3 regions of the Actinomyces faecalis genome follow, and region 1 is predicted to be linked to each of the others. Evidence: riboswitches for the same ligand, from Rfam matches in the RefSeq annotation. Region 1 holds a riboswitch; each other region holds the start of a gene.
What was found. A riboswitch is a leader RNA that binds a small molecule or an ion and turns the genes downstream of it on or off. The one in region 1 is predicted to bind S-adenosylmethionine.
Positions count from the first base shown of each region.

Region 2: linked by a shared signal. The riboswitch ahead of HRL51_RS11225 (methionine ABC transporter ATP-binding protein) and the one ahead of HRL51_RS10565 (methylenetetrahydrofolate reductase) in region 1 are both predicted to bind S-adenosylmethionine.
Region 3: linked by a shared signal. The riboswitch ahead of HRL51_RS07305 (cobalamin-independent methionine synthase II family protein) and the one ahead of HRL51_RS10565 (methylenetetrahydrofolate reductase) in region 1 are both predicted to bind S-adenosylmethionine.

Region 1 is NZ_CP063418.1:2,456,835-2,462,927, forward strand. Features, by position in the region: gene metE (5-methyltetrahydropteroyltriglutamate--homocysteine S-methyltransferase) at 1-2,392, opposite strand, end outside; gene HRL51_RS10565 (methylenetetrahydrofolate reductase) at 2,516-3,592, opposite strand; SAM riboswitch class I at 3,586-3,670, opposite strand; gene HRL51_RS10570 (alpha/beta hydrolase family protein) at 3,980-4,804, shown strand; gene HRL51_RS10575 (endonuclease/exonuclease/phosphatase family protein) at 4,920-6,041, opposite strand.
Region 2 is NZ_CP063418.1:2,609,105-2,615,197, reverse strand. Features, by position in the region: gene HRL51_RS11230 (methionine ABC transporter permease) at 1-335, opposite strand, end outside; gene HRL51_RS11225 (methionine ABC transporter ATP-binding protein) at 332-1,411, opposite strand; SAM riboswitch class I at 1,417-1,509, opposite strand; gene HRL51_RS11220 (alpha/beta hydrolase) at 1,655-2,659, shown strand; gene HRL51_RS11215 (low molecular weight protein-tyrosine-phosphatase) at 2,788-3,471, opposite strand; gene HRL51_RS11210 (DUF885 domain-containing protein) at 3,639-5,348, shown strand; gene HRL51_RS11205 (amidohydrolase) at 5,464-6,093, opposite strand, start outside.
Region 3 is NZ_CP063418.1:1,692,704-1,698,796, reverse strand. Features, by position in the region: gene HRL51_RS07310 (RecQ family ATP-dependent DNA helicase) at 1-1,389, opposite strand, end outside; SAM riboswitch class I at 1,520-1,614, shown strand; gene HRL51_RS07305 (cobalamin-independent methionine synthase II family protein) at 1,820-3,016, shown strand; gene HRL51_RS07300 (histidinol-phosphate transaminase) at 3,155-4,336, shown strand; gene hisB (imidazoleglycerol-phosphate dehydratase HisB) at 4,333-4,932, shown strand; gene HRL51_RS07290 (hypothetical protein) at 4,932-5,630, shown strand; gene hisH (imidazole glycerol phosphate synthase subunit HisH) at 5,691-6,093, shown strand, end outside.

The DNA.
Region 1 (6,093 bases):
CAGCCTCCACCAGGTGTCGCAGGCTCGCCACCGTCTCCTCATACCCCCGCGTCTTGAGCCCACAGTCCGGGTTGGCCCACAGCTGCCCAATGCCCAGCGCCGCCACGGCACGCTCCAGCAATTCCTCGCACTCGTCCGCCTTTGGCACGCGAGGAGAGTGGATGTCCCACACGCCCGGTCCCAGCTGCCGCTCAAAACCGTGCTCAGCCACCGCCGGCAGAATGTCCATCCGCGAGCGCGAGGCCTCGATCGAGGTGACGTCAGCGTCCAGGTGGTCCACCGCGTCAATCACGACGTCGAACTCGGAGTAGCACAGGTGGGTGTGGATCTGCGTGGCGGCTCCTGCCCCACCCGTTGCCAGGCGGAAGGCGCCCACTGACCACTCCAGGTAGTCCGCACGGTCAGCCTGGCGCAGCGGCAGCGTCTCGCGGATCGCCGGCTCGTCCACCTGGATCACCGCGATCCCAGCCGCCTCCAGGTCCGCCACCTCAGCGCGTAGCGCGATCCCCAGCTGGTCCGCCACCAGCGCACGCGGCACGTCATCACGCACAAAGGACCAGGCCATGATCGTCACCGGCCCGGTGAGCATGCCCTTGAGAGGCTTGTCCGTCAGTGACTGCGCGTAGGAGGACCAGGCCACCGTCATCGGCGCAGGCCTGCTCACATCGCCCCACAGGATCGAGGGCCGCGTGCACCGTGATCCATAGGACTGCACCCAGCCGTGCTCGGTCGTCAGGAAGCCGTCGAGCAGCTCGGCGAAGTACTGCACCATGTCATTGCGCTCAGCCTCACCGTGGACAAGCACGTCCAGCCCGATCTCCTCCTGGAGGTCCACCACGCGGGCGATCTCGTCACGCATCGCCTGCTCGTAACCATCCTGGTCGAGCTCACCCCGGCGCCACGCAGCCCGAGCGGTGCGGATCTGAGAGGTCTGCGGGAAGGAGCCGATCGTCGTCGTCGGAAGAAGCGGAAGCCCCAGGCGCTCCGCCTGGGCCTCCTGACGGTCGGCATAGGGTGCTCGCTGGCGGTCAGCCGCGCTCACGGCGGCGACGGCGGAACGCACCTGTGCCCGGTTCACGCCCGGGTGGGCGGCCCGCTCAGCGCGCAGGCGGGCATCCAGCGCGAGCTCCTGCGCCACCGCCTGCCGCCCCTGGGCGAGCCCACGGGCCAGCACACAGACCTCGGCGACCTTCTGGTCAGCGAAGGCCAGCCACGAACGCACGTCTGCCGGCAGCGAGGTCTCACGCTCGGCGTCGTGCGGCACGTGCTGGAGCGAGGTGGAGGTGCCTACCACCAGCGGCGCGTCCTCAGGCAGGTCACGGCGCAGGCCCTCGAGGAGCTCCAGCGCAGCCTGAAGGTCGGTACGCCAGACATTGCGCCCCGAGACCACGCCAGCCACCACGGTCTTGCCGCCGAGCGCCCGCAGGTCCTGCGCCGTCGGCCGCTGCCCGGCCACCAGATCCAGGGCCACGCCCTCGATCTCGGTAGCAGCGAGGACGGGCAGGGCGTCCCCCAGCGATCCGTAGGTTCCGGCCACCAGTACCTGGGGGCGCTCGGCGATCGCGCCGATCCAGGCGTAGGCGGCGCGGGTAGCCTCCAGCACCTGCTGGCGGGGCACGTCCCAGGCGTCACAGACCAGCGCCGGCTCGTCAAGCTGGACCCACTGGGCACCAGCGGCCCACAGGTCGCTCAGGAGGTGGCCGTAGGCGGCAAGCAGGTCTGTCAGTCGGTCCAGCGGGTGGAAGCCGGGGGCGGCCTCGTCAGAGGCCTTGGCCAGCAGCAGGTAGGTGACTGGCCCGACGACGACGGGGCGCGGCACCTGCTCACCGGCGCGCACGGCCTCCAGTACCTGGGCACCGGGGCCGTCGGTGGGGTCGACGGCGGCGAAGCCGGGCACGTAGTCCAGGGGCGTGTGCTCGTCGAGCTCGGGAACGAGGTAGTGGTAGTTGGAGTCCAGCCACTTGGTCATCTCCAGCGCGGCACGCTCGCCCTGCCCGCGGGCGGCCGTGAAGTAGCCGTCAAGGTCCGTGCCCGGGTGACCCTCAGCCGCGCGACCGCGCAGGTCGGCGAATCGGGTGGGCAGGGCACCCAGAGATGTCGTGACCTGAAGGACCTGGTCGTAGTAGGTGAAGTCTGCCGGGACGGCGCTCAGGCCCTCCAGGCCGAGGTCACGGAGGTGGGCGCGGGTAGCCGAGCGCAGGGACCGGGCGGACTGACGCACGGTGGGCAGGTCACACGAGCCCTTCCAGTAGGACTCCACCGCGCGCTTGAGCTCACGATTGGCGCCGATGCGTGGGTAGCCGAGGATCGTAGCCGGTGGCAAGGGCGTGGTGGGGATGCGAGAGCTCGTGGCAGCGGTTGGCACGGCGCTGGGGCTGTTGGTGGTGGTCATGGGGTGTCTTCCTGTCTGGCAGTCGTTGACGGCGGTGTGCTCGCGGCATGGGGGCGGGCGAGGCGGCGTAGCCTCTGCGGCATCGGCCGGTGGCGGGCCCGCGGCGGCGGGGCCCACCACCCTTCAGGGCCGAGCCGCGTCCGGCATTCGGCCGGTCAACCGCGCACTGGAACCTGGCACGGCGTTGATGTAGGCGCGGGCGATCTCGCGCTGGGTGTAGCGGTCAGGACGCGCGCCATCGAGGACACCGCCCAGACGGAACTGGGAGATGACGTCTAGGGCGGGGCGCGTGCGGTTGAAGGTGTAGAGGTGCAGGCCTGGGGCGCCTCCCTCGATGAGGTCGCCAGCGAGCTGGAGGGTGGCGTCGATGCCGGCAGTGACTACTCCGGCGCCCTGGCGCGACCGCAGGGTCTGGGCCAGTGAGCCCGGCACGCTCACGCCGGTCAGGTCCTCCAGGCGGGTGAGGCGTCGCAGGTCGGTCAGCGGGATGATTCCGGGCAGGATCGGCATGGTCACGCCGCAGTAGCTGGCGGCACGGGTCAGGGCAAGGTAGTCCTCGGCCTCGTAGAAGACCTGGGTGATGGCCAGGTCCGCGCCTGCTGCCTGCTTGGCGGCGAGCACCTCGATCTCCCGGGCGTAGTCGACAGCGGCAGGGTAGGCGGCCACAGCGATCTGGACGTGGCGGGTACCGTCGTCGAAGTACTCGGCCTCTACCTCACGGATGACGCGGACGAGCTGGTCGGCGTGCCGCAGCTCGCCGACGACGTCCTCAGCCGCCACACCACGTGGTGGGTCCCCGCGCAGGGCGAGGAAGCGCCGCACGCCCATGTCGAGGAAGAGGCGGACGATCTCGACGACGTTAGCCTTGCGGTAGCCGATGCACGTCAGGTGCGCCATGAGAGGGACGTCTGAGGTGGCCAGGACGTGGGCGACGACGTCCTCTGAGGGGTTGTGCTCGCGCACCACGTGCAGGCGCGTCGGGGAGCCCGCTGCCGCGGTGGGGCCGCCCACCGTCGTGACGAAGCGAGGCCGGTAGGTCACTGAGACGAAGTCGGGGCGGGCCACCAGCAGCCGGTCGAGCGCGCCCCAGGTCTGCGAGGAGTAGCGGCCCGGGCGAGGCGGAAAGAGCTCCAGGGACAGGCTCGGTGCGGTCCTGCGGGCATCTGGCTGTGCCAGGGAGTGCGACATGATGTTCTCCATCGGTCCTGGCGGAAGCACCCCGCACGAGGGTTGCTGCGGCGTCATTGAGCCAGGTCTCTCAGCCGCTCTGGATGGATGTTGAGGCAGACCTTACCCTCATGCCAGGGCCCGGACGCAAATCGCTCCATACCGCGAGAAACTAACCATTCGATTGACTTTCCGTCGCCGTCGCTACCCCTCCGTCTTGCTCGCACCCCTGCCATACGCACCAGCGGGTAGCGACTATGGCTCAGAGGTAGCGGCCAGCGGGAGATGGGAGCGAACCCCGCACCCTCCAGACCAGTACCAAGACACGCAGCCTCGGGAACATCACGCTGCCAGCGCAATCCCGCAGGCCTAAGACCCAGGTCCATCGCCCATGAGCGCGCACTGTCCTAGGTTGAATACATGACTGACGTCCGCATCGACACGGCACGGGGCATCTGCCTGTCCGGGACGATCCTGCTGCCCGACGGCGTCCCCGACCTTGACCCGGAGACGCTCACCAGGCTTGTGCGCGAGGGCGGCACCGCTCCAGCGCGCCACGAGGCCGTCATTGTCCTGGTCCACGACTTCCTCACCGACCGCCACGGCTTCGGCTACCGCTTGGACCAGCTCGCGGCACGGTACCGTCAGGCCGGCTACGCCACCTTCCAGTTCGACTTCTCCGGCCTGGGCGAGTCCGATGATGACATCGTCACCCTGGCAGGGGAGAGCGATGACCTCCAGGCGGTGTGCGGCTGGCTGGAGGACCTGGGGTACGCGCGCCAAGGCGTGCACGCCAACGGCTTCGGGGCGACGGCGGTGCTGCTGGCCCGGCCCGAGCCCGTGCGTGCCGTCGTGCTCTCCGGAGCCGTGGTCAGCCCCCAGTCGATCCTGTGGGAGAACGTCTTCTCCCCCGAGCAGCTCGATGAACTCGACCGGCACGGACTGACCCGTCTGGTGGACGACAACCCCAACTCCCGCCAGTGGAACGTCCTGTCCAAGCAGACCCTGGCTGATGTCTCCCTGCAGGAGCCCACCCAGCTCATGGCAGACCTTCCCTGGCCGGTGCTCATGCTGCACGGCGCACTGACCGAGGAGTTCCCGGACTCCACCGCCGGAGCGACCGAGGGCTTCGCACTGCTGCGCGACGGCAGCCAGCTCGTCCAGGTCCACGCCGAGGACGCGCAGGAGGCGCAGGCTCAGGTGGCGCAGCTGGGCCTGGACTGGTTCGCACGGCGGCTGCGCTGAGACTGCGTGGCGGCTGCGCTGACTATCCCGCCTCCCACACGACTCAGCCCAGCCAGCTCACTGTGTCCGGGCCCCGGTCCAGCCTCCAGCGCCTCATCGCCTGCAGCCCGTCGCCCTAGCGCGCAGTCAGATCCACCACCAGCGCCCGGTGATCCGAACCCGCCACCTCCACGACCTCCGCCCGGCTCGTGCGCCAGCTGGCGCGGTCCACCAAGACGTGGTCGATCGTCGCCCCGAACCACGCCGTCCGTGTAGAAGTGGGCCAGGTCGCTAGACCTCCCACCCCACCCTGGACCCCGGCGTCCACGCAACCGCCCAGGTCGCGCAGGACCGCATGGTCCAGAGTAGCGTTGACATCGCCTGCCACCACGAGTCCTGCTTCAGGAAGCTGGCAGCGCTGGATCACCTCCTCCACGGAGCTGGCCCACAGGTCCATCGTGGAGGGCAGAGGGGCGACGGTGTGCACTCCCAGAAGTGTCGGCCGCAGGTGTCCCTGGAGCTCGCTGCCACCCACTGGTGTCAGGTAGACCGCACCATGCCCCATGCCGGGGGCATCGTGCTGCTCATAGGGGCCGATCACGGCGGAGGTGAGAACCGTCGTCGTCAGCTCACTGCCTGCCTCACCGGCGGTGAAGACCGTGAAGGAAAAGCCGTCCTGGCCGGTGAGCTCCAGCAGCTGGTCGGTGAGCTGCTCGGTGGCCTCCAGCAGGACGACGACGTCAGGCACGATCCTGCGCATCTCCAGTGCGAGGTCGATCGCCTTGGCTCGTCCTTGGAAGGTGTTGAAGGACAGGACCTTCAGGTTGCCTACCCAGTCGCTGGGGTCGGTGCTGACCACCTGGGCCACTGCCGGCCTGACATCGTCATCCTGATGCAGGCCTCGGTCTGCCAGTACCCAGGCGTGTGTCCCGGCCACGAGCACGAGGACAACCGCGATGACGGCGCGCCGGCGCCCCAGGCTCCGGCGCCAGGCTCCCACAAGCGCCAGCACCACGAAGACCAGGCCGACCGCCGCGAACAGGACCACCAGCGCGCTGCGCACCGCCAGAACCTGGGTGAAGGGTGCGCGCGTGGACAGGCGCAGGGCAGGGTTGACTCCTCCCAGCAGGTCCGGGGCGAGGCTGAGCAGGCCGACGCCGCAGATCACCGCAGTGACCGCCCATCCCAGGAGGTGGGTGGTCCGCCGCCACCAGCTCAGTGGTGCGCCGGGACCGGCTTCATCGTGGGAATCGTCCATGGCCCCATCATTACCCCGTCCGCACCTCCCGTCACGACTTCTAGCCCTCCTA
Region 2 (6,093 bases), 150 kb from region 1:
GAGGTCCCCAGCAGGAAGCGGGTGAAGCTCATGATGGCGACCAGCAGGATGATGAAGGGCATGGAGCGGCCGAAGTTGACGATCTGGGACAGGACCTCGTAGACGGCCCGGTTGCGGTGCTGGCCGCGCTTGCCCGTGGACACCAGCGCCAGGCCCAGCAGCAGGCCGAAGACAATCGTGAGCGCGCCAGACACAAAGGTCATGCCCAGGGTCTCCATGGTGGCGGAGACGAGCTTGCGCTGGATGACCTTGCGCTCGAACCAGGTGCCGTCCTCAGCCGTGGCGAGCAGGCTGGTGGCCAGTGGGCTCGCCACAGCAGTGGTCAGGATGCTCATGCGCGCACCTCCGCGACGACGCCGGCGTCTGCTAGGACGCGAAGGGCCTCCTGAGCCCGCTCGGCGGGAAGAGTCAGTGCCAGGCGGCCGATCTGGGCCTGGCCAAGGGTCTCGAAGACACCGCCGGCCACGTCCGCGCCCTGCTCGGCGACCAGGGCCAGGACCTGGGCGGCCGCGGGCTGGCCGGGGTGGGCTGTCAGGGCAACGTCGATGACGGCCTCGCCCTCGTGCACCGCACCGTCGGGGATGACCGGCACCGGGACAAGCTCGTGGGACAAGCGTGAGGTGACATTCGAGACGACCTCCTCAATGGGGCCGGACTCGACGATGCGGCCCGCCTCCAGCAGGCTCACGGAGTCACAGATCGCGCGGACCACGCTCATCTCGTGGGTGATGATGACGACGGTGACGCCAAGGCGGTCGCGCACGTCACGGATAAGCTCCAGGATCGCGCGCGTGGTCTCGGGGTCCAGGGCACTGGTTGGCTCGTCGCACAGCAGCACCGAGGGCTGATCGGCCAGTGCGCGGGCGATGCCGACGCGCTGCTTCTGACCGCCGGAGAGCTGAGCGGGGTAGGAGGCGCCGCGGTCAGCCAGACCCACCAGGTCCAGCATCCTCTCCACGGTCTCATGGCGTGAGCCCTTGCGCACCCCGGCCATGGCCAGCGGGTAGGCGATGTTCTGGGCGGTGGTGCGCTGCTCCAGGAGGTTGGCGTGCTGGAAGACCATGCCGATGGAACGGCGGGCCTCACGCAGCTGGCGTGGTGACAGTGAGGACATGTCCTTGCCTGCCACACGCACGGTCCCACTCGTCACAGGCTCCAGGCTGGTCAGGCACCGCACCAGGGTGGACTTGCCGGCACCCGAGGTGCCGACGATGCCGTGGATCGTGCCGGGCTGGATGTCCAGGCTCAGTCCGTCCAGGGCGCGGACCTCGCGGCCGTCGGACAGACGGTAGACCTTGTGGACGTCGCGCAAGGAGATCATGGGCTCGCTGGACCCTGCCGTGCGGGCGTCCGCCGCGTCAGTGCCGTCGGGGACGCCGATGGCAGTGGGATGTGCCGAGACTGCGCTCATACTCTCCTCCATCGGTCCTGGCGGAAGCACCCTCACCGCGTGAGCGGGGGTTGCTGCAACGTCGTCGAGCCAGGTCTCTCGGTTGCTCTGGATGGCCACGGCAACGATAGGCAGCGCAGACAGAGCTGTTCAAGTGCGCACCCTCCAGTGGGACGAACGTCACGCGGGACTGCCGGGGTGGGGCGGGCCCGGTGGACGATGCACATGCTGCAGACATCCCTTGTGGGATGTCAGGATCAGGGTATGAGTGTCACCAGCGCGAATGTCACGACCGACATCCTGGGCGAACCCTGGCTCGCCCACCGCATCACCGTGGCTGAGTCCGCGGCTGCTCCCGGCGCCGACCACGCCATGCTGGTCTATCGCCGCCAGGCCGCTACGCCGGCGGGTGCCAGGCCACGGCACTCACGTGCCGTGCTCTACATCCACGGCCGGAGCGACTACTTCTTCCAGACCTGGCTGGCCGACGCTCTAGATGAGGCGGGCTATGAGTTCTACGCCCTGGATCTGCGCGCCTGCGGACGTGCTGGCCTGGGCTACTGGTCACCGCATGACGTACGGGACCTGCGCGTCCACGACGAGGAGGTGGCCGAGTCCCTGCGGATCATCCGTCAGGAGCACGGGCACGACGTCGTCGTTCTCAATGCCCACTCCACCGGCGGCCTGCAGGCGGTCATCTGGGCGGCGGACCACCCGGGCGGTGTTGAGGCGGTCACCCTGAATTCCCCGTGGCTGGACCTCAATTCCTCCGCCCTCATGCGCTCCTACGGCTCTGCCTTCGTTGACCTCCTCTCACGACGGGACCCGGAGCGGGAGGTCGCCAACCCCGCCGAAGCTGAGGCCGAGGAGACAGATGTCTACGTCCGCAGCCTCCACCGCCAGTGGGGCGGCGAGTGGGACTGGGACCTCACCCTCAAGCCCAGCCCCTCCTTCCCGGTGCGTGCCGGCTTCCTGGCGGGAATCCGTCGGCTTCAGCGCGAGGTCCACCACGGCCTGGGTATCGAGGTCCCGATCCTGCTGTGCTGCTCGACGGCGTCCGCGGGCCCGAAGGTCACGCGCGAGGAGGCGTTGCGCTGCGACGTCGTCCTGAGCGTGGAGCAGATGATTGCCCGCGCTCCCTACCTGGGCAATGACGTCACGGTCCGTCAGATCGAGGGAGGCGTTCATGACCTCGCGCTTAGTCCAGAACCCGCCCGCACACAGTATGTCCAGGCGCTGACAACCTGGCTCACCGCCCGTCTGGGCTGAGGACTCCCGTCGCTTCAGGCCCTGAACAGTCGATCTCCGTGCTCGCGGCACCGGGCTCGACTGTTCAGGGCCTGAAGCGACAAGATGCGGGAGAGGGGACGACGTCGGTGCGGGCGCAGCCCGGCTGCTCAGGGCCTGACCTGAGAGGCCCGGCTCCTCTCAGCAGCCAGCTCCACCAGCGCCGGCGCCAGGGCGTCACTCACCCGCTCCACCACCTCCAGGGTCTGAATGAAGTCGTCCACCGTCCCGTACCACGGGTCCGGGACGTCCAGGGTGCCCAGGGAGCGGTGGCTGGCCCCGTCGGCGATCGCCTGGCGCTCAGCCAGGACGCGTGGATCCATCTCACGGAACATCCGGACACGTGAGGTCTCCACGCCCAGCCTCTCGGCCCGACTCAGCATCTCGCGCCGGTGGGCACAGGTCATGGCCATCAGCAGGTCGGCTCCAGCCAGCTCAGAGTCGGATAGGCGGTGGGCGTGGTGCGTGGCGATCGCGGTTGAGACAGCGAGGTCGGTGGGGGAGGACCCGGTGCCGTAGCCGTGGTCAGCAAGCACCCGGCGGGCCCTGCGGTCCACGGGGTTTCCCAGCTCCTCGTCTGAGACCCCCGCGGAGGTGACCAGGACGCCGTCGGCGCCGTCGGTGGGGACGCCTGCAGCCGTCAGGCGGTCAATGAGGACCATCTCGGCCATGGCGGAGCGGCAGATGTTGCCGGTGCACACCATGACCACCCGGTAAGGGGCGTCAGCGGTACGTGGGGCGGGCAGGTCGGCGGGCGTGATGACAGGTGACATGAGGGTCATGGTCTCGCTCATGGTGCGAGCCTTCCAAGCCGGGCTGACCGTGCGGTGACGGCAGCGTGGCTCCAGGTGGGCTCCTGGAGACGCCGGCCTGGACCCGGGCGAGGCCGCAGGAGCGAGGTCAGATGAGGAGCGAGGTCAGATGGCGGGTGCGTCGTGCCCAGGGGCCGTACCCTCGGGACATGACTGAGACCCAGCCCCTGCCTTCGCGTCGCCCCACTGCCGTCGACGAGGTCGCCGAGCGCTACATGGCCCGCCTGTGCGAGATCTCCCCTGAGCTCGCCGTCTCCGTCGGGCTGCCCGGCAGGCGCGGTGTCCTGGACGGGTACTCGCCTGACGCCCTTCAGGCCGCTACCGAGCTCGACCGCAGTACGCTGGCGGAGCTTGACGGCGTCGAGCCGACTGATGACGTCGACCGCGTCACCGTGGCGGCCATGCGCGAGCGCCTTGGCGTCGCCATCGAGCTGGCTGAGGCTGGTGAGCGTCTGCGCTCGCTGGACAACATCGCCTCGCCGATCCAGGGGCTGCGCGACCTCTTCGACAACCTGCCCACCGCCACCGAGGCGGACTGGGCGGACTTCGCCTCCTGCCTGCGCGACGTCCCGCGCGCCCTGGGCGAGTACGCCACCTCTCTGCGCCTGGCAGCCTCCCGCGGAGACGTCGCCGCCCAGCGCCAGGTACGTGCCTGCATCGAGCAGGCCCGGGACCAGGCCGGGGTGGCCACGAGCTCGTACACGACCCTGGTCGCCGAGGCCCGTCTGGCCGACGGCGGCGAGCTGTCCGAGGCCCTCAAGGCTGACCTCGAGGCGGCCTCCACGGCCGCGCGCCAGGGCTACGAGGAGGTCGCCCGGGTGCTGGAGGCCGAGATCCTGCCGGTCGCGGGCGAGGCCGACGGCGTGGGGCCTGAGCGTTACGCTCGCTTCAGCCGAGAGTTCCTGGGCGCCGTCGTCGACCTGGACGAGACCTACGAGTGGGGCCGCGAGCGCCTGGCGGCGATCGACGCGGAGCAGCGGGAGATCGCGAGCCGGCTCTACGGGCCGGGCACGAGCGTGCGCGAGGCCCTGGACCGCCTCAACGAGGACCCGGCTCGCACCATCCACGGTACGAAGGCCCTCAGGCAGTGGATGCAGGAGACCTCCGACGCGGCGGTCGCCGCGCTGGACGGCACCCACTTCGACGTCCCCGAGCCGCTACGGACCCTGGAGTGCATGATCGCGCCCTCGGCGACTGGCGGCATCTACTACACCGGCCCCTCGGACGACTTCAGCCGACTTGGCCGGATGTGGTGGTCAGTGCCTGAGGGGACCGACACCTTCGCCGCGTGGCAGGAGCGCACCACGGTCTTCCACGAGGGAGTGCCCGGCCACCACCTGCAGGTGGGTATGCAGACCTACGTGCGCGAGGAGCTCAACTCCTGGCGGCGGCTGGGCTGCTGGGTCTCCGGGCACGGTGAGGGATGGGCGCTGTACGCCGAGAAGCTCATGGCGGACCTCGGCTTCCAGGACGACCCGGGTGACCGGATGGGCATGCTCGACTCCCAGCGCCTGCGTGCGGCTCGCGTCGTGCTTGACATCGGCGTGCACCTGGGCAAGGAGCGTCCTGCTGAGCTGGCGTCCCTGCCCGGGGTCGGCGAGGGGCGCTGGGACTATGGGTCGGCCTGGGCGTTCCTGCGTGAGAACGTGGCGATGAGCGAAGGGTTCCTGCGCTTCGAGCTTGACCGCTACCTCGGCTGGCCGGGGCAGGCACCGAGCTACGCCGTCGGCCAGCGGCTGTGGGAGCAGGTACGCGACGAGGCGGTCGCCCGGGGCACGAGCCTCAAGGACTTCCACATGCGCGCCCTGCGCCTGGGCAGCGTGGGCCTGGACGTCCTGCGGCAGGCGCTTGCGAGCTGAATCTGAGAGCTGGAGACCAACCATGAAAACCGGGGTTTTGTGTACTGGATCGGTGCCTACGACCTGCGTAGGCACCGATCCAGTACACAAAACCCCGTTACTGAAGGTGGCAGTCTCACTCGTCCCAGAAGTGCTCGACGTCGACCACGCCCCCACTGGCCTCGAAATCGGCTCGCACGGCCTCGCGAAGGTCGGTGTCTGAGAGCCAGTCCAGCGCCACTGCTGCCAGGCCGTAGGCACCGTCGACAGCGGCGGCGTCACCGGTGGTGGAGCCCGCAGCCGCCGCCATCTCACGGGTGTGCAGGGCGACGTCCCCGCTCTCGGTGACCTTGACGAGCGGGTGGATGCCGGGCACTCGCTGAGAGACGTTGCCGAAGTCGGTGCCCGCGGCGACCTGCTCCGGCAGGACGCCGGGAGCCAGCGGGTCGCGGCCCCGGGCGCGCTGGGCACGGGTCCAGGACTCCAGCAGCGGGCCGTTGGAGCGCACCGGCATCTCGTTGGAGTAGTCGGCGGTGATGATCTCCAGACCGGTCCCGGTCATGAGCGCGGCACCGCGCAGCACGTCCTCGACCCTCGTGACGAGGTCCTTGAGCGTGGCGGCGTACTTCGAGCGCACGAACATCGACAGCTCGGTGCGCTCGGGGATGATGTTGGCGACCTGTCCGCCGTCGACCACGACGGCGTGGACCCGGTCCCAGGGCGTGATCTGCTGGCGCAGCAGACCGATCCCCGTCAGGGTCAGGGT
Region 3 (6,093 bases), 760 kb from region 1:
GGCCCACGGCCGTCCCGTCCAGACCCATCCGCCCCTGACCCGTCGTACGGCGCCGTCGACGTCAAGGACCTTGAGCATCGACTCCAGCCGCGTACGCCGCAGGCTGGTGGAGGTCTCCAGCACGGCCGTGCTCAACGGGCCGTGGCCCTGGCTGTGCGCCTCCTCCAGGGCAGCGAGCACCTGACGCACCTCCTGCTCGGGCGGGAAGGCCTGGGAGCCGAACCAGTCCCAGATCGCCTGGTCCTGCTTGCCCGGCAGCAGGACCACCTCGGCGCGCTCGACGCCGCGTCCCCCGCGTCCGACCTGCTGGTAGTAGGCCACGGGAGAGCTGGGGGCTCCGAGGTGGACGATGAAGGCGAGGTCCGGCTTGTCGAAGCCCATGCCGAGCGCACTCGTGGCGACCAGCGCCTTGACCTGGTTGGCCTTGAGGTCGCTCTCCAGCCTCTCACGCTCGGCAGGGTCGGTCCCGCCGGTGTAGGCAGCCACCTTCAGCCCGGCCTGGCGCAGCTGCTCGGTGACCTCGACCGCGGCCGCGACGGTGAGGCAGTAGACGATGCCGCAGCCGGGCGTGGTACGCAGGTAGCTCGTCAGCCAGGCCAGACGGGAGGCGTCGTCCTCCAGCCGCGAGGCCCCCAGGTACAAGGAGGGGCGGTCCAGGCTGCCACGCAGGACCAGGACGGGCTGGCGTGAGGCGGACGTGTCCTCGCCCGCGCCCAGCTGCTCCGCGACGTCACGGGTCACGCGCTCGTTGGCCGTGGCCGTGGTGGCCAGGACGGGCGTGCGAGGTGCTAGGTCAGCCAGCAGGGAGCGGATACGTCGGTAGTCGGGGCGGAAGTCGTGTCCCCAGTCCGAGATGCAGTGCGCCTCGTCGATGACGACCAGGCCCGTGCCACCCGCCAGGTGGGGCAGGACCTCCTCGCGGAAGACCGGGTTGCTGAGGCGCTCGGGGGAGACGAGGAGGACGTCGACCTCGCCTGAGGCGACCTGCTCCTCGACCTGCCTCCAGCTGGTGGCGTTGGCCGAGTTGATCGTGGCGGCCCGGATCCCGGCTCGCTGCGCGGCAGCGACCTGGTCACGCATCAGCGCCAGGAGCGGGGAGATGATGACGGTGGCCCCAACGCCTGGGTGCGCCGGACAGCCCTGCGCGCGTGCACGCGGTGGCGGCGTTCCTGGCTCCCAGCCGCCCCAGCCCTCACGCAGGAGCGCGGTGGCCACGAAGTAGACGGCGGACTTTCCCCACCCGGTGCGCTGGACCACGAGGGCACGACGGCGCTGCGCCACCAGGGCGTGGACAGCCGTCCACTGGTCCTCACGCAGGCTGGCACCCGGCCTGCCGACCAGCATCTGGAGGATCGTCTCGGCGCGCTCGCGCAGTGGTGAGGTGCTCATGGACTCACCGTAGCGACCGGGTCCGACATGAACGGAGCGCGTTGCAGCCAGGAGCTCTCAGACTCTGGACGTCTCGCCTGGCGGATGGTGTTGCGGGCAGCGCGGAGCCCCGTGTGTATGCTGTGGGCTACAACCATCCCGAGCGGCTGAGAGACCTGGCTCGTCGACGCCGCAGCAACCGACCGGCCGAGCCGGACCCGGTGCTCCTGCCAGGACCGATGGAAGGACACCTGATGACCACCAGCCGATGCAGCATCTCCTGCTGCGCCGTCAGGACGGAGGCTCCCCTGCTCACGCCGGAGCGCGTGGCAGGGGTGGTCATGCCCCGCTGAGGCGCCCGGACGTCTCAGCCCCCAGCCGGCCAGGCCGGTTCCGGTCCTTATCCCCATGACCGCCGCGGCACCTCGCCGCAGGAATGACAGGACCACTCATGACCACTTCCATCCGCACCACCCACGTCGGTTCCCTGCCCCGCACCGACACCCTGCTCAAGGCCAACGCCGACCACGCCACCGGCGCCCTGTCCGACGCCGACCTGGCCGCGGTCGTCCGCTCTGAGACTGACGCCGTCGTCGCCAGGCAGGCTGAGCTGGGCATCACGATCGTCAATGACGGCGAGTACGGCCACGCCATGACCGAGAAGGTCGACTACGGCGCCTGGTGGTCCTACTCCTTTACGCGCTTCTCCGGCCTGGAGCTGCTCGACGAGCTTCCCGAGCGCAGGCCGACCCCGGCCGGGAAGCTGGAGCTGGACGCGATGACCGACCGCCGCGACTGGGTGGCCTTCGCCGACGCCTACTCCGACCCGACCTCAGGTATCCACCTGGCGACCCGTCGCCCGTGGTCCTTCCCTGCACTGACCGGCGAGCTGTCCTACACGGGCCAGGAGGTCGTCGCCCGTGACATCACCTCCCTCAAGGAGGCGCTGGGCAAGGCGGGGAAGCCGTTGTCCGAGGGCTTCGTGGCCTCTATCAGCCCGGCTGCGGCGGCACGTGTGGGCAACTACTACTACGAGGACGACGAGGCTGCCGTGTGGGCGTGGGCCAACGCGCTGCGCGAGGAGTACAAGGCCATTACCGACGCCGGTCTCACCGTCCAGATCGACGCTCCTGACCTGGCCGAGTCCTGGGACCAGTTCAAGGTCGAGCCCGCTGTCGAGGACTACCGCCGGTTCTCCGCCGTACGGATCGAGGCCCTCAACCACGCCCTGGAGGGGATCGACCCCGACCTCGTGCGCTACCACGTGTGCTGGGGGTCGTGGCACGGTCCGCACTCCACGGACCTGGAGCTCCGCCACGTGGTGGACCTGGCCCTCAGGGTCAACGCCAACGGGCTCACCTTCGAGGCCGCTAACGCCCGCCACGAGCACGAGTGGAAGATCTGGAAGGACACTGAGCTCCCCGAGGGCAAGTACCTCATCCCGGGAGTCGTCTCCCACGCGACGAACGTCGTGGAGCACCCTGAGCTCGTGGCAGACCGCATCACGCGCTTCGCCGAGCTGGTGGGGGCCGAGCGGGTCGTGGCCTCGACCGACTGCGGTCTGGGTGGCCGTATCCACTCCCACATCGCCTGGGCCAAGCTCGCCTCGCTGACCGAGGGGGCGCGGCTGGCCTCAGAGCGCCTGTGAGGTCCTGGCCGGCGACGACGTCGGCCCAGGACGCGTGACTGGTCCCGCCTTCCTACCGGCCGCTCAGTCAGTAGCCGGTCCCGGGCTGGGCGTGGACAGATCCGCACGCGGGCCGTGCCTGCTCATAGACTGCGGCACGTGAGCACACTTCCTCTGCGACCCGGCCTTGAGGGCGAGACTCCCTACGGCGCTCCTGAGCTGGACGTACCTGTCCGCCTCAACGTCAACGAGAACCCCTATGCCCCCTCGCCGGAGGTCGTGCAGGACGTCGCTGCCGCCGTCGCCCAGGTGGCCACCGGGCTCAACCGCTATCCCGACCGCGACTTCCCGGCGCTGCGCCAGGCGCTGGCCGACTACCTGGCGGTCGAGTCCGGGGTGCGCGTGCCCTGGGAGCAGGTCTGGGCGGCCAACGGCTCCAACGAGGTCATGCTCCACCTCCTTCAGGCCCTCGGCGGGCCGGGGCGGGTGTGCCTGTCCTTCACACCGACCTACTCCATGTACCCCGAGTACGCCCGAGACACCCTGACGCAGTACGTCGCCGCGGCACGTGCTGAGGACTTCACCCTTGACGTCGAGGCCGTCCGCGAGGCGGTTGCGGCTCACCACCCCGCGGTCATCCTGCTGGCCAGCCCGAACAACCCCACCGGTACCGCACTGCCGCTCGACGACGTGCGCCAGGTGCTCCGGGCCGCTCGCGGCAACGGGCCGGTCGCGGCGGACGGCAGCGCGACCGACTGCGTCGTCGTCGTGGACGAGGCCTACGGCGAGTTCCGTCGCCCAGGAGTACCCAGTGCCCTGGAGCTCCTGGTCGAGGAGGACGGCGAGGCCTACCCGCACCTGGCGGTGTGCCGCACCATGTCCAAGGCCTTCGGTATGGCGGGACTGCGGCTGGGCTACCTGGCTGCGACTCGTGAGCTCGTCGACCTCCTGCGAGTCGTCCGCCTGCCCTACCACCTCTCGGCTGTGACCCAGGCTGCGGCCATGGCGGCGCTGGCCCACCGCGAGGAGCTCATGAGCCAGGTCGCCTCGATGCGTGCTGACCGCGACCGCCTCGTGGGCTGGCTGCGTGAGCAGGGGTGGACGGCCTTCGACTCCGACTCCAACTTCGTCCTCTTCGGCCCCTTCGCTGACCGCGACGCCGTCTTCTCAGGCCTGCTGGAGCGCGGCGTCCTCATCCGCGTCGTCGGGCCGGCGGGGTACCTTCGGGTGTGCATCGGCACGCCGGAGGAGATGGAGGCCTTCCGCCGTAGCCTTCTCGCAGTGACGGCTGACCTTCCGCGGCCTGACGCCGCGCAGACACCCAAGGAGATCCACTCATGAGCCGTACCGCCCGCATTGAGCGGACTACCAGCGAGTCCACCGTCGTCGTCGAGCTCGACCTCGACGGCAGCGGACGCACGGACATCTCCACGACGGTCCCCTTCTACGACCACATGCTCACGGCGCTGGGCAAGCACTCGCTGATCGACCTGACCGTGCGCGCCAGCGGGGACACTGACATCGACGTCCACCACACCGTGGAGGACACGGCGATCTGCATCGGGGAGGCGCTGAGGCAGGCACTGGGGGACAAGTGCGGGATCGGCCGTTTCGGTGACGCTACGGTCCCTCTGGACGAGGCGCTGGCCCACGCCGTGGTGGACGTGTCCGGACGGCCCTACCTCGTCCACGAGGGCGAGTCCGAGGCCTTTGTTCACCACCTCATCGGCGGCCACTTCACCGGATCCATGGTGCGTCACGTCTTCGAGGCCATCGCCTACCACGCCGGGATCTGCCTCCACGTGCGCGTGCTGGCCGGGCGGGACCCGCACCACGTCGCGGAGGCCGAGTTCAAGGCGCTGGCGCGTGCGCTGCGCCGGGCCGTGGAGCCCGACCCGCGGGTGGAGGGCGTCCCCTCGACCAAGGGGGCCCTGTGATGAGCGAGCGCCCTGTGCCGGAGGACTCCTCGGGCAAGGACGTCGACGCCGAGTTCGCCGCCCTTACGGAGGGGCTGGACCTGGACGCGCCCGATCCGGTGCCCGAGCAGGACGAGGCAGGGCTCCCGGCCGTGCCTGACGACGCCTCCGCGCTCGACGCCGAGGACGTCACCGCTGCCGGCCGGGCGGTGAAGGTCGCTGTCGTCCTGACCCCCTTGGCCAGTGCCGACGCGCTGGCGGCCCTGTGCTCCATGAGTGACCTGGACTGCACCGTCGTCCCGGCGCGCTCGGGAGCCTTCGCCGTCAAGGAGTTTGTCTCGGCCCACGCCGAGTGGGACGTCTCGGAGCTGCTGGGCGGCGCTGAGACCGAGCCTGCTGAGGCTGCGGAGCTGGCGGGGGCCCTGTCGCGGCTGTCGCGTGCCGGCGTCGTCCTGCTGACCGCTGACCTGGCCACCGACGTGGGTATCGAGTCCGGGCTGTCCGGCACCATCACGGCTCGCCGGTACGCCAACGGCACGGCGGGTGAGGAGGCCAGTGCCGGTCTGCTGCTGTCGGCGGTGGACCAGGTCGTCGAGGACGTCCTGCTCGGGCTGACGCGGGCTGAGGACGTCAAGGGAGCGGTCCGCTCGGCCGACGTACGTCCCTCACGTGCCATGAGGTGGCTCGGACGGGGCCTGCGCGGCGGCGGACGGTCCTGAGGAACGGACGGTGACAGGACGGGCGTGAGAAGCACCGGCCCGGGCCGTTAGGCTGTGGGCATGCGCAAGCCCACCGTCGTCGTCCTGTCCTACGGCAGCGGCAACGTCCGATCCGCCGTGCGCGCCCTGGAGCGCGTGGGCGCCCAGGTCGAGTTCACTGCCGACGCCGCCGCCGTCGAGGCGGCCCAGGGCCTGGTCGTCCCTGGTGTCGGCGCCTTCGCCTCCGTCATGAGCCAGCTGGCTGCCGTTGACGCGCCGCGACTCATTGACCGTCGTCTGGCGGGGGGACGGCCGGTGCTGGGGATCTGCGTGGGGATGCAGGTGCTGTTCGAGTCCTCGACCGAGCACGCTGACGACCAGGCGGCGACCGCGGGCCTGGGGCAGTGGCCGGGGACCGTCTGCCGTCTGGAGGCGCCGGTGGTACCACACATGGGCTGGTCCGAGGTCCGGGCGCCGCAGGGCT